DNA from 4 places in the Paraglaciecola sp. 25GB23A genome. Region 4 is predicted to be linked to each of the others. Evidence: predicted binding sites of a transcription regulator. Region 4 holds the regulator's gene; each other region holds the start of a gene.
What was found. Region 4 encodes MetJ, which represses methionine synthesis genes. Its sites were predicted from a motif close to TAGACGTCTAGACGTCTA; they were not measured.
Positions count from the first base shown of each region.

Region 1: the regulator MetJ is predicted to act here: its motif matches at 1,755-1,772, upstream of serA (phosphoglycerate dehydrogenase).
Region 2: the regulator MetJ is predicted to act here: its motif matches at 1,374-1,391, upstream of metK (methionine adenosyltransferase).
Region 3: the regulator MetJ is predicted to act here: its motif matches at 1,387-1,404, upstream of thrA (bifunctional aspartate kinase/homoserine dehydrogenase I).

Region 1 is NZ_JBDYKM010000029.1:3,706-6,898, reverse strand. Features, by position in the region: gene gshB (glutathione synthase) at 1-552, shown strand, start outside; gene ABKW31_RS20675 (YqgE/AlgH family protein) at 555-1,112, shown strand; gene ruvX (Holliday junction resolvase RuvX) at 1,141-1,569, shown strand; gene serA (phosphoglycerate dehydrogenase) at 1,809-3,038, shown strand; gene ABKW31_RS20660 (HAMP domain-containing sensor histidine kinase) at 3,136-3,193, opposite strand, start outside.
Region 2 is NZ_JBDYKM010000010.1:2,321-5,513, forward strand. Features, by position in the region: gene ABKW31_RS13925 (hypothetical protein) at 1-86, shown strand, start outside; gene metK (methionine adenosyltransferase) at 140-1,285, opposite strand; gene tkt (transketolase) at 1,560-3,193, shown strand, end outside.
Region 3 is NZ_JBDYKM010000014.1:82,996-86,188, reverse strand. Features, by position in the region: gene ABKW31_RS16265 (TIGR04211 family SH3 domain-containing protein) at 1-23, opposite strand, end outside; gene ABKW31_RS16260 (CYTH domain-containing protein) at 206-1,273, shown strand; gene thrA (bifunctional aspartate kinase/homoserine dehydrogenase I) at 1,605-3,193, shown strand, end outside.
Region 4 is NZ_JBDYKM010000003.1:341,421-344,613, reverse strand. Features, by position in the region: gene ABKW31_RS08810 (protein adenylyltransferase SelO) at 1-10, opposite strand, end outside; gene ABKW31_RS08805 (cytochrome c) at 73-399, shown strand; gene ABKW31_RS08800 (HD domain-containing protein) at 432-1,022, shown strand; gene ABKW31_RS08795 (glutathione S-transferase) at 1,090-1,755, shown strand; gene metJ (met regulon transcriptional regulator MetJ) at 1,839-2,177, opposite strand; gene metF (methylenetetrahydrofolate reductase) at 2,324-3,193, shown strand, end outside.

The DNA of each region.
Region 1 (3,193 bases), on a different contig from region 4:
ACCCGCAATTCGAGCTTGATCAGAGAGTTTCATCAGAAGCATCAAGATATTATTTGTAAACCCTTAGATGGCATGGGCGGTACGTCTATCTTCAGAGTAAAAGAAGACGGCAACAATTTAGGCGTTATTATTGAAACCTTGACTGAATTAGGGTCTCGGTACGCGATGTTTCAGCGTTATTTACCAGAGATTAAAGATGGTGATAAACGTATTTTGATTGTAGACGGTCAAGTGGTTCCATATTGTTTGGCACGTTTGCCCACTAAAGGTGAAAACCGTGGGAACTTAGCGGCTGGTGGTACGGGCAGGCCACAACCTTTATCTGAGTCAGACAAAAAAATAGCCGAGGCGATAGCGCCTCTGTTAGTAGAAAAAGGCCTAATATTTGTTGGTCTGGATGTTATCGGTGACCGCATTACTGAAATTAATGTGACCAGCCCTACCTGCGTGCGAGAAATAGAGGCCGCTTACGACATCAGTATTACCGGTATGTTATTTGACGCCATTGAAGTGCGTTTGCAGGCTAGTCCGCGTCTTGGGAGTCAGTCATAATTATGCAAAGTTTGCAAAATCACTTGTTGATCGCCACCCCAAGTATGGACGACCCTTTCTTCTCACGCACGGTAACCTATATTTGTGAACATAATGAAAATGGCACCATGGGCTTAGTGATTAATCAGCCCATTGGTATGACATTAAAACAGTTGATTGCTCAAACTGATGAAGACGCTATCGTATTAGAAGAAAAAGCCAACGATATTGTTTTATCTGGTGGGCCGGTAAGTCAGGAGAGAGGCTTTATTTTACATACGACTCAGTCAGGTTGGGAGTCTAGCTTGTCGCTGACAGACGATATTATGGTGACGACGTCTAAAGATATATTGGGCTCTTTGGGCAATAGCAATGGTCCAAAAAAATCGTTGGTGGCCTTAGGATATGCTGGCTGGTCAGCCGGTCAGTTAGAAGAAGAGTTGCAAACTAATTCATGGTTAACGATTGAAGCTGATTTAGATCTTTTATTTGAAGTACCCATTCACAAAAAATGGGAAGCTGCGGTACATAAATTAGGTATCGATATTTGGCAACTTGGTCCTGATGTGGGTCACGCTTAATGACTCATATCATCAAGAGCAATATGACATGACGAAGTTAGGACAACGCACCGTGCTTAGTTTTGACTTTGGTACTAAGAGTATCGGTGTCGCTGTTGGGCAGGAAGTTACTGGCACAGCATCGCCTCTTGCCGCTCTAAAAGCCTTAGATGGTATTCCGAATTGGGATGATTTAGCACAAATATTTGCTGAATGGTCTCCGCATTTGGTGGTTGTGGGTTTACCCTTAAATATGGATGGCTCTAATCAACAGGTAACCTTTGCGGCGAAAAAATTCGCCAATCGACTTAATGCAAAATATCGTGTGCCGGTAGAAACCTGTGATGAGCGGCTGACCACAGTAGATGCCAAAGCTCGACTATTTGAATTAGGTGGCTATAAAAAGCTGGATAAACAAAAAGTCGATAGTGTGTCGGCTTGTTTGATTTTTGAAAGTTGGTTCGAGGCACAATTTTAACCAATAGCGTTCATTAATTTCTGCTATTTAGCTTCAAGCCGCATATTACTTAAAATGCGCAAGCGGTTCTGAGACACCGCGATGAGCATAATGCATAATTCATAACTAAAAATCTCAGAATATTTGGCGCTTTTGCCCCTCTATGTCTTTCTAATTGGGCTAAATTCTGCTATTTTCACAACAAATAGACGTCCAGATGTCTGAATGTATATCCTCTAAATCGTAACGCGGAAACCCTAATGAGCAAAGTGTCACTGCCAAAAGATAAAATTAAGATCCTATTACTTGAAGGCTTACATCAAAGTACTTTAGATACCCTTAAATCCAATGGTTATGAAAACATTGAGTATTTAAAAACGTCACTACCTGAAGATGAATTGATAGAAAAAGTAAAAGACGTGCATTTCATCGGTATTCGTTCTCGCACCCAACTCACTGAAGCTGTATTTGAAGCGGCTAATAAATTAGTGGCAGTAGGCTGCTTTTGCATTGGCACCAATCAAGTTGATCTAGACGCCGCACAGAAGCGCGGTATTCCGGTATTCAATGCGCCTTTTTCCAATACACGTTCGGTTGCTGAACTCGCCCTTGGGCAGATAATTTTGCTACTACGTGGTATTCCTGAAAAGAATGCCAAAGCGCATAAAGGTATCTGGGATAAATCGGCCAATGGTTCTTTTGAAGCGCGTGGTAAGACCTTAGGTATAATTGGTTATGGCCATATTGGGACTCAGTTAAGTATTTTGGCTGAACATCTTGGTATGCGAGTGCAATTTTTCGATATTGAAGACAAGCTTGTTCTGGGTAATTCAACCCAAGTAAAAACATTAAAACAATTACTTAAAACTTCTGATGTGATTAGTTTGCATGTACCTGAAACTGAACAAACACAAAATATGATTGGTGAAAAAGAGTTTGCCCTTATGAAGGATGGCGCCATTATCATGAATGCTGCCCGTGGCACTGTCATTGATATTGATGCCTTGGTGGCAGCCTTAAACAGCAAAAAACTCTCTGGTGCAGCGATTGATGTATTTCCAGTTGAACCTAAGTCTAATGACGATCCCTTTGAGTCGCCATTAATGGCCTTTGATAATGTTATATTAACGCCACACGTTGGTGGCAGCACGCAAGAAGCGCAACAGAATATTGGTATTGAAGTAGCGGGCAAACTGGCCAAATACAGCGATAATGGTTCAACGTTGTCAGCAGTCAATTTTCCAGAAGTATCATTGCCTTCACATACTAATCGTTCAAGGTTATTACATATACACCACAATACACCAGGCGTATTGACCAAAATTAACCAAGCTTTTGCTGAAAAGGGCATCAATATTGCCGCGCAATATTTGCAAACTAAAGGCAATATTGGTTATGTAGTCATTGATGTTGAAACCGATGATGCTGCAGAAGCTTTTGAACAGTTAACCTTAATTGAGGGAACCCTCAAAACCCGTATCTTACACTAAGCATTGAGTTGATTTTCAAAGGCCCAGTAACATGATGTATCAAGTTACTGGGCCTTTTTCGTTTTTAATACTGCGATACTAAGTGATGGTACAAGATCTAAAGCGGAAACTGGATGCAGAAATGCACACCCTTACCCAGTGAAGAGTGACAATCA
Region 2 (3,193 bases), on a different contig from region 4:
GTGTTAGAGTGGCTGGTGATGTCAGAATTACGCAACGACCTTTCGAAAACTGCATTGAAGCTGCAAAAGAATATCCATTGCTTTAAAAAAAACGCCTCAAAAATGAGGCGTTCAAATATCTAACATAGATTAGTGTTTATCAAACACCTGCTCTAAGCGCTTCAGCCTTATCAGTTTGTTCCCAAGGAAACTCATCGCGGCCAAAGTGTCCGTAGGCGGCAGTGGCCAAATATATTGGACGTTCTAAATCAAGCATTTTTATTAGGCCATAGGGGCGTAAATCAAAATTCGCTCTGACTAATTCAATTAGTTTGGCTTCAGAAATCTTGCCGGTACCAAAGGTTTCAATATTGATTGAAGTTGGCTCAGCCACACCAATAGCATAAGAAATTTGAATTTCACATCTATCTGCTAAGCCAGCAGCAACAATATTTTTAGCTACATAACGTCCAGCGTAAGCGGCAGAGCGATCGACTTTTGAAGGATCTTTTCCTGAGAAAGCACCACCACCGTGTCTTGCCATACCACCATAAGTGTCAACAATAATTTTACGACCAGTTAGACCGCAATCGCCCATGGGACCACCGATAACAAAACGGCCTGTGGGATTAATAAAAAATTTGGTTTTTGCGTTTAGCCATTTTTCCGGTAAGACTGGTTTAATGATCACTTCCATCACCGCTTCACGCAACTCTTCGGTACTGATTGAGTTACAGTGCTGGGTTGATAAAACGACAGCGTCAATGCCAATCGGTTGGTTGTTTTCATAAATAAAGGTAACTTGGCTTTTAGCGTCAGGGCGTAACCAACTCAAGGTGCCGTTCTTTCTTACCTCTGCTTGGCGTTTGACCAGTCTGTGTGCATAGGTAATAGGGGCGGGCATCAGTACATCGGTTTCGTTACTGGCATAACCAAACATCAAACCTTGATCACCGGCACCTTGTTCTTCAGGCGAACTGCGGTCAACGCCTTGGTTAATGTCAGGAGACTGTTTACCTATGGCATTAAGCACGGCACAAGAATCAGCATCAAAACCCATATCGGAATGGGTATAACCAATTTCTTTGACAGTTTTGCGAGTTATCTCTTCTATATCGACCCATGCCGATGTGGTCACTTCACCACCGACCAGCACCATACCTGTTTTGACAAAAGTCTCACAAGCAACTCGTGCTCTTGGGTCTTGGCTAAGTATAGCATCGAGTACCGCGTCAGAAATTTGATCGGCGATTTTGTCTGGATGTCCTTCAGAGACTGACTCTGAGGTGAATAATTGTGTTGTCATAATTTGCCTTACTTGGTTCGATTTTGTTTTATCGACTTGATAGGTCGTCATTTTACCTAATGTTAAGTAAAATACCAGTCTTTCCATCTAGACGTCCAAACGTCTCAGTTGATTTAACTTTATTTAGAGAGATAAAGTCACGGTAAAACAACCTTTTGTTATATGAAAAGCATTGAAGTTGTTGATAGGCTAATACAAAATGCCTGTCCAATCGGATCTGTTCCTTTTAATTTACTTTAGTAATGTGATTTTAATTTTATAGTCAGGAGACAACATGCCCCAACGTCAAGAACTTGCCAACGCTATTAGAGCGCTTAGCATGGATGCTGTGCAAAAAGCTAATTCTGGTCACCCAGGCGCCCCAATGGGCATGGCCGATATTGCACAAGTGCTATGGTGTGATTTTTTAAGTCATAATCCAACAAATCCTAAGTGGGCTAATCGTGACCGCTTTGTGATGTCTAATGGTCATGGCTCCATGTTGGTATATTCATTGTTGCATTTATCTGGCTACGCCTTGCCCATTGAAGAGCTACAAAATTTTCGTCAGTTGCATTCAAAAACGCCTGGTCACCCTGAATATGGTTATGCACCCGGTGTTGAAACAACAACGGGTCCTCTAGGCCAGGGTATCAGCAATGCCGTGGGTATGGCTATTGCTGAAAAAGCCTTAGCAGCCCAGTTTAACCGTGCTGATCATGACATCATTGACCACTTTACCTATTGTTTCCTCGGTGATGGATGTTTGATGGAAGGTATCTCCCATGAAGCGTGCTCATTAGCCGGTACCTGGGGCTTGGGCAAGTTGGTGGCGTTTTGGGATGATAATGGTATCTCAATTGATGGCCATGTTGAGGGCTGGTTTACTGACAATACCCCCGCACGTTTTGAAGCCTACGGATGGCATGTTATTGCCGATGTTGACGGCCATGATCCACAGGCGATAGCTGCAGCAATTGAAGCGGCAAAAGCGGTGACGGACAAACCTTCTTTGATTTGTTGTAAAACCATTATTGGATTTGGTTCACCGAATAAATCAGGCAGTCACGACAGTCATGGTTCTCCTCTAGGAGAAGCAGAAGTCGCTGCGGCTCGTGAGTTTTTAAATTGGCCACATGCGCCATTTAAAATTCCTGCAGATATCTATTCTGCGTGGGATGCTAAAGCTCAAGGTGCTGATGCAGAAGCCCAGTGGAATGACAAATTTTCAGCCTATGCACACGCTTATCCTGAATTAGCCCTTGAACTTAAACGTCGCCTAGACGGAGAATTACCCGCCGATTTCAGTGAAAAGGCGGATGCATTTATTGCTGAATCACAAGCCAAAGCAGAAAATATTGCCAGTCGTAAGGCCTCACAAAACTCAATTCAAACTTTTGCAACCATGCTACCAGAAGTATTGGGCGGCTCAGCGGATTTAGCGGGCTCTAACCTAACCTTGTGGAAAGGCGCAAAAGGCATTACTGCTGAAGATGCGAGTGGCAATTACTTGTATTACGGTGTGCGTGAATTCGGCATGAGCGGTATTATGAATGGTATCGGCTTGCATGGTGGTTTCCGTCCTTTTGGTGCTACCTTCTTAATGTTTATGGAATATGCCCGCAATGCTGTGCGGATGGCCGCTCTTATGGGCATCCCTAACATTTTTGTGTATACCCATGATTCAATAGGACAGGGCGAAGATGGCCCAACCCATCAGCCTATCGAACAAGTTGCTAACCTGCGCTTAACACCTAATTTGAATACTTGGCGTCCTTGTGATGGTGCTGAAACTGCGGTGGCGTGGAAGTCAGCTTTAGCGCGCACATCGGGTCCAACAGCCTTAGTCTTTAGTCGTCAAAATTTGGTCGCTCAAAGTCGCACGAGTGAACAACTGGCGAATGTAGCCAAAGGTGGTTATGTATTGGC
Region 3 (3,193 bases), on a different contig from region 4:
AATAATACTAACCGTTTGCGCATAATCTTAAAACTTGCCTCTATAATATGTCGCAAATGGTATTGCCTGACAAAGTGAAAGGCAAGCTTACATTAAAATAGTCTAGTTAAATCATCTAATCAGCCACTATTTGAGTTAATTTACTCAACTAAGATGATTGTTGAGGCATCTCAATTGAACTCACACCGGAGAATTGAACAACGTTATGGAAGTTGAAATAGAGTTGAAATTGAGCACCCAGGCCCTTGCAGGGCCCATTATAATTGAAAAACTACTACCTCAACTCGATGCCACTATTGAGCAAAGTGAAGTTGAATTAAGCAATAGTTACTTTGATACGCTTGATCGTGACTTTAGAAAAAATGACATGGGTTTGCGTATTCGTGGTTGTCAACATCACTACGAACAGACCTTAAAAACGGCAGGAAAAGGTGTCGCAGGTTTGCAACAAAGACCAGAATACAATATATCCCTAGGGCTACATCTGCATAGTGTTCCTGAAAAGCCTGATTTAAGTTTATTTCCGGCTGATGTATGGCCAAGCTTCTTTAATCTGCCTGAAGTACAAAATACCTTGATTTGCCAGTTTTCTACGCAGTTTATTCGCTCAGTATTTTTATTAACTTGGTCAGATCGCACGCAGGTAGAGTTAGTATGGGATAGAGGGCAAGTATTGGCATGCGGTCGCAGTGACGCAATTAATGAAATTGAATTAGAGTTAAAACATGGCAATGTTGATATCTTGTTCAGTTTAGGTCAACAGATAGCGGAGTTAATGCCCGTCACTATTGGTTTGCTTAGTAAGGCTGCACGCGGTTACCGTTTAATGGATGAGACTAAATCTGAAGTCAGTCAAAAACAGCCTAAACCCTTAACACTTATATGTAATGAAGATGATATTAAACAAGGCGACAAAATCGTGTTGTCTGCCTATCTGGCTAAGACACTAAGACAGTGGCAAAAAATGAGTATGGTCTTACCTAATTCGCAGGAAGCTCATATTCAGTGGGGTCATGAGTTAAAGTACTACCTGTCTTTACTTGAAAAAATAATGCAGCAACTCAGTGCAAAACAGCAAGACCCCCCTTTGCAACACACTATAGTAAGTTTACATGAGATCCTGTTGAGCTTAGAAGAACTGCAACATGAGGGTGTGGATAATCTGACTAATGAACAGCAGACAGTAGTCGAGCAAGGCTTGCTCGCTCTGGTATCTGATAAAAAATGTATCAAAGTGCAACTTCAAATCATGCAATGGTTGAGCAAGGCATAGTGATTATTGATTGTTTTTAATGCCATTGGCGGAGTATTTTTACCAAAGTATTTTGACTTGCAACAAAACAAGCATAATTAATAACCAAACAACTCGGTTTGCTGGTTGACATATAGACGTCTATACGGCAAATTGCGCACATGAAAATAAAAATAATACGCACCACCGGCATGATGATTATTACCACCCTCTATGAGGTGGTCGCTGGCTAGTGCTCAAGCATTAAACAAAAAAGCCCGCGACCTAAAGCGGGCTTTTTTGTTATTGGGTGTCGTAAAAATTCAGAGCGCCAAACCTTAGGTCTTGGTTATAAAATTAAAGGAGCAAATAAATGAAGGTGTTGAAGTTTGGTGGGTCATCTTTAGCGGATGCTGAAAAATACTTAATGGTAAAAGACATTAGTATGGCCTGCCATCAGGTTAGTGGCGCTGCTGTTGTATTATCTGCTCCTAAAGGCGTAACCAATGCCCTGTCGTTGTTATGTGATGAAGCAGCCCTCGGCAAAGACTATGGTGAGTTATTTGCTAAGTTAAACATGGTGTTATTCGGTATCTTAGATGAGCTACAAGAACGTATTCCGACTATTAACCAAGTCAAACTAGCTGACTATGTTCATCTTATCCTAAAAGAGCTAAATCAAAATTTAGAAGGATTTGCTTTACTGCAATGTGCGCCCGAATCGGTGGTGGCAAGAATTTTGAGTATCGGCGAATACGTTAGTGTGAATATCTTTAGTGAAATACTGACGGCACTAGGTCACCAGAATCAAATTATTGATCCAGTCGATTACGTGCTGGCCGAAGGTGATTATCTCGATAGCATCGCCAATGTTGCTGCGAGTAAAGCGCGTTTTACTGATGTAGATAGTTCCGGCGATATAGTCCTTATCATGCCTGGTTTTGTGGCGGTTAATGCTGAGGGTGAAAAAGTAACACTAGGGCGCAATGGTTCAGATTATTCTGCTGCTATTTTAGCGGCTTGTATTGATGCAGAGTGTTGTGAAATCTGGACTGATGTTGACGGTGTTTACAATGCCGATCCTAATCAGGTGGAAGGTGCAGTATTACTCGATAAATTGACCTACCAAGAAGCCATGGAACTTTCTTATTTTGGTGCCAAGGTATTGCATCCTAAAACCATTGGCCCAATTGCTCAACACCATATTCCTTGTTTAATTCGCAATACTCTCAATCCTAGTGCACCCGGTACCCTGATTAGTAATGAAGCCAGCACAGTGTGGACCAGTGTTAAAGGTATTTCTCATCTAGACAATATGGCAATGTTTAACGTTGCTGGTCCTGGTATGAAGGGCATGGTCGGTATGGCGAGTCGAGTTTTCGAAGTCATGTCGAATGCTAATATTTCTATCAGTCTGATTACCCAGTCATCTTCAGAATACAGTATTAGCTTTTGTATTCACGACAAGGACGCTAATCGGGCTTTAGCCTTGTTAGAAGATTCATTTACCCTAGAGTTGAGCAATCACTTACTCGATCCGATTGAAGTGCGTCATAAGTTGGCGATTGTCACGTTAGTCGGCGATGGAATGCGTCACACTAAAGGCCTCGCCGCCAAATTCTTTAGTTCGTTGGCCCAGGCAAGAGTGAATAATGTGGCCATTGCTCAAGGTTCTTCAGAACGCTCTATTTCGACGGTTATTGAGATGGATAAAGCCAAAAAAGCAGTCAAAATTGTGCATCAAAACTTTTTCTCTAATCTGCATACTATAGATGTATTTTTAGTAGGTTGTGGCACTGTAGGTAAAGAGCTTTTGAGTCAGATTGCTAAACAGCAATCTGCTTTGTTAGACCGCAAAATTAGCGTCAAAGTATATGGTATTGCTAATAGTAAAAAATTACTTTTGCAAGGACGCGGTATTGATTTGAATAAAGCGTGGGCCAATGATTTGAGCCTTAGCGA
Region 4 (3,193 bases):
CTAATCTCATTGTGTTTTGCTTTCCCAAGTAGTGTAACTAAGTGCCCAATAACCAAAAAATTAAGGTCTAAGATGATATTACATAAAAAATTAACGTTTATCGCCGCTATAGTGGCCAGTACTTTTTTTCCTACTAGTGCGTGGTCGGCCGATATTGAGGCTGGTAAAACAAAAGCGGTCACGTGTAATGCCTGCCATGGTAGCAAAGGGGTCTCGATGATCCCAATGTATCCTAATTTAGCCGGCCAAAAAGAGCAGTATTTAGTTCTTCAATTAAAAGCGTTTAGGGATGGTGAACGTAAGAATATGCAAATGTCACCTATGGCCAGTGGCTTGAGTGATGCTGATATAGCAAATTTGTCGGCTTATTATGCCAGTTTAGATCCGAGTGGAAAATAACATCGCTAAAAACACTAGTACTAGGGTAATACATGACTCAAATGGATGAATTTAAGGCCATTATTGGCTTTATAGTTGAACTTGAAAAACTAAAAACAGTAGAAAGACGAATTAAACCTCTAGGTTTAAACCGCTTTGAGAACAGCGCAGAACACAGCTGGCAAATTGCTTTGTTGGCTCTGACATTAAGTCGTTACGCTAGTGAGGCGGTGAATGAACTTACCGTAGTCACTATGCTGCTATTGCATGATGTGGTAGAAATCGACACAGGCGATAAGTTCGCTTACGACGCAAATCACGATGACTATGCAAATGAACATGCTGCCGCAGTGCGTTTGTTTGCCTTATTGCCAGACGAAACAGGCGCTCGCTTTTTGGCTTTATGGGAAGAGTTTGAGCAGGCCAGCAGCCCTGAAGCCAAATTTGCAAAAGCCATAGATCGCTTGATGCCCATAATACAAAATTTGCATAATGGTTGCCAAAGTTGGCTTGAACATCACATTACCGTGAAACAAATTTTGACTAAAAATGCAGCGATAGAAAATGCTAACCCACAATTATGGGCGTGGGTAAAAGAGCAGGTTAATGAAAAAGGCTTAGCGGTAGGCTTAGCGCTTGAGTAGTGGCCGCTTTGGTCTGTTTTGAACTGAAATGCGTAAACATGAATATTAAAGATTAAAAGGAAAATTTATGATTGTCGTCCACCATTTAAATAACTCTCGTTCACAGCGCATTTTATGGATGTTAGAAGAGCTTGAATTGCCTTATGAAGTCAAACGCTATCAAAGAGATGCGGTGACTAATCTGGCACCCAGAGAATTGAAGCTCGTTCATCCGCTCGGTAAATCGCCTGTTATTAGCGATGGCGAGATAACGGTTGCTGAATCAGGGGCGATAATAGAGTATCTAGCCTTCACTTATGGCCAAAAAAATATGCTACCCCCCCAAGGAACGGAGGCCCATAGACAATATACATATTGGTTACATTTTGCCGAAGGTTCGCTTATGCCACCTATGGTGGCGAAATTAGTGTTCGATAAAGTGCGAACTAACGCTAAGCCGTTTTTTGTTAAAATGATTGCTAACAAAATTGCAGATAAAGTGATGGGCGGTTACTTTGGACCCAATATCACTGCAAATATGCAATTTATAGAAGAGCACCTAGCAAACAATCCGTGGTTTGCCGGAGATCAAATGACTGGGGCAGATATTCAAATGAGTTTTCCTTTGGAAGCAACAGTAGCCCGTGGCGCTGCTCTACAATATCCTCACATCGCCGCTTTTGTTAAAAAGATACATAGCCGAGCAGCCTACAAGGCAGCTTTGGCCAAGGGCGGCCAATACGATTACAGCTAAAGGGTTGGTGATTATCAAAGCAACTTTGCATAGTATTTGCGGCTTATTTGGCCGCAAATATTGCCTCTGACGATTACCTCTTTTTAATCTATCTCGCCATCCCCATCACCATCAATTTCAAACCCTTTTTCAAGCATTTGTCGGCGGGCTTCTTTGGGAATGTGCTGATCGTTGTCTTTACCTAAATCATCATCATCTGGCAAAGGTTGCCCAGTAAAGGCATGTAAAAACGCTTCACACAATAACTCTGAATTTGTCGCATGCCGCAAGTTATTAACCTGACGACGGGTGCGCTCATCGGTTAAAACTTTCAAAACTTTGAGTGGAATTGATACTGTCACCTTTTTAACTAGCTCACTTTTTTTACCGTGGTCAGCATAAGGATGAATATATTCGCCATTCCATTTTGTTGAATTTGCCATTTTTACTCGCTTTTATCTTTCTTATACGCGGAAATTCTAACTAATACGGGCTAAAGGTCAATGATAGACTGCTAAACATCTTGACGGCTTTACGTACAAAGTTTAGTTTAGACGTCTAAACGGCTAAATATTATATTGGAGTTAACATGGTGTCATATGCACAAGGCATAGATGCATTAAATCAGTCTTTATCAGAAGTGAAGGGGATTAATGTTTCGTTTGAGTTTTTCCCGCCTAAAACAGATGCCATGGAACGCACTTTGTGGAAATCAGTAGAACGTTTGGCGCCTTTAAAACCGGCCTACATGTCGGTTACTTATGGTGCAAACAGTGGTGAGCGCGATCGGACTCATGATGTGGTAAAGCGTATTCAAGCAGAAACCGGGATCGCTGCAGTGCCTCATTTGACTTGCGTCGACGCAACAAAAGAAGAGCTAATTCAGATAGCCAAAGACTATTGGGCAAGCGGTATTCGCAAAATTGTCGCTTTACGGGGAGATTTACCTCCTGGCGTAGAGAAACCGCAGTCCTATGCATCAGATTTAGTGAGTTTACTGAAAAGTGTTGCAGACTTTGATATTGCGGTTGCGGCATATCCGGAGAAACATCCAGAAGCGCCAAATAGTCAATTTGATTTATTAAATTTAAAACGCAAGGCGGATGCGGGAGCAACTGAGGCTATTAGTCAGTTTTTCTTTGATGCTGAAGTTTTTTTACGTTTTAGAGATCGTGCTGCCGCCGCAGGAATTGATTTAGATATTGTGCCCGGTATCTTGCCTGTAACAAATTATCAAACCTTGCAACGCTTTGCGGGTTTCACCAATGTGCATGTGCCTCAATGGTTACATAAAATGTATGATGGCTTGGATCAAGACGACCAGACTACACGCAATCTAATGGGCGCCAGTATCGCCATGGACATGGTTAAGGTATTGGCAAAAGAAGGAGTGAGAAACTTCCATTTTTATACTTTAAATCGCAGTGAGTTGAGCTACGCAATTTGTCATATGCTTGGA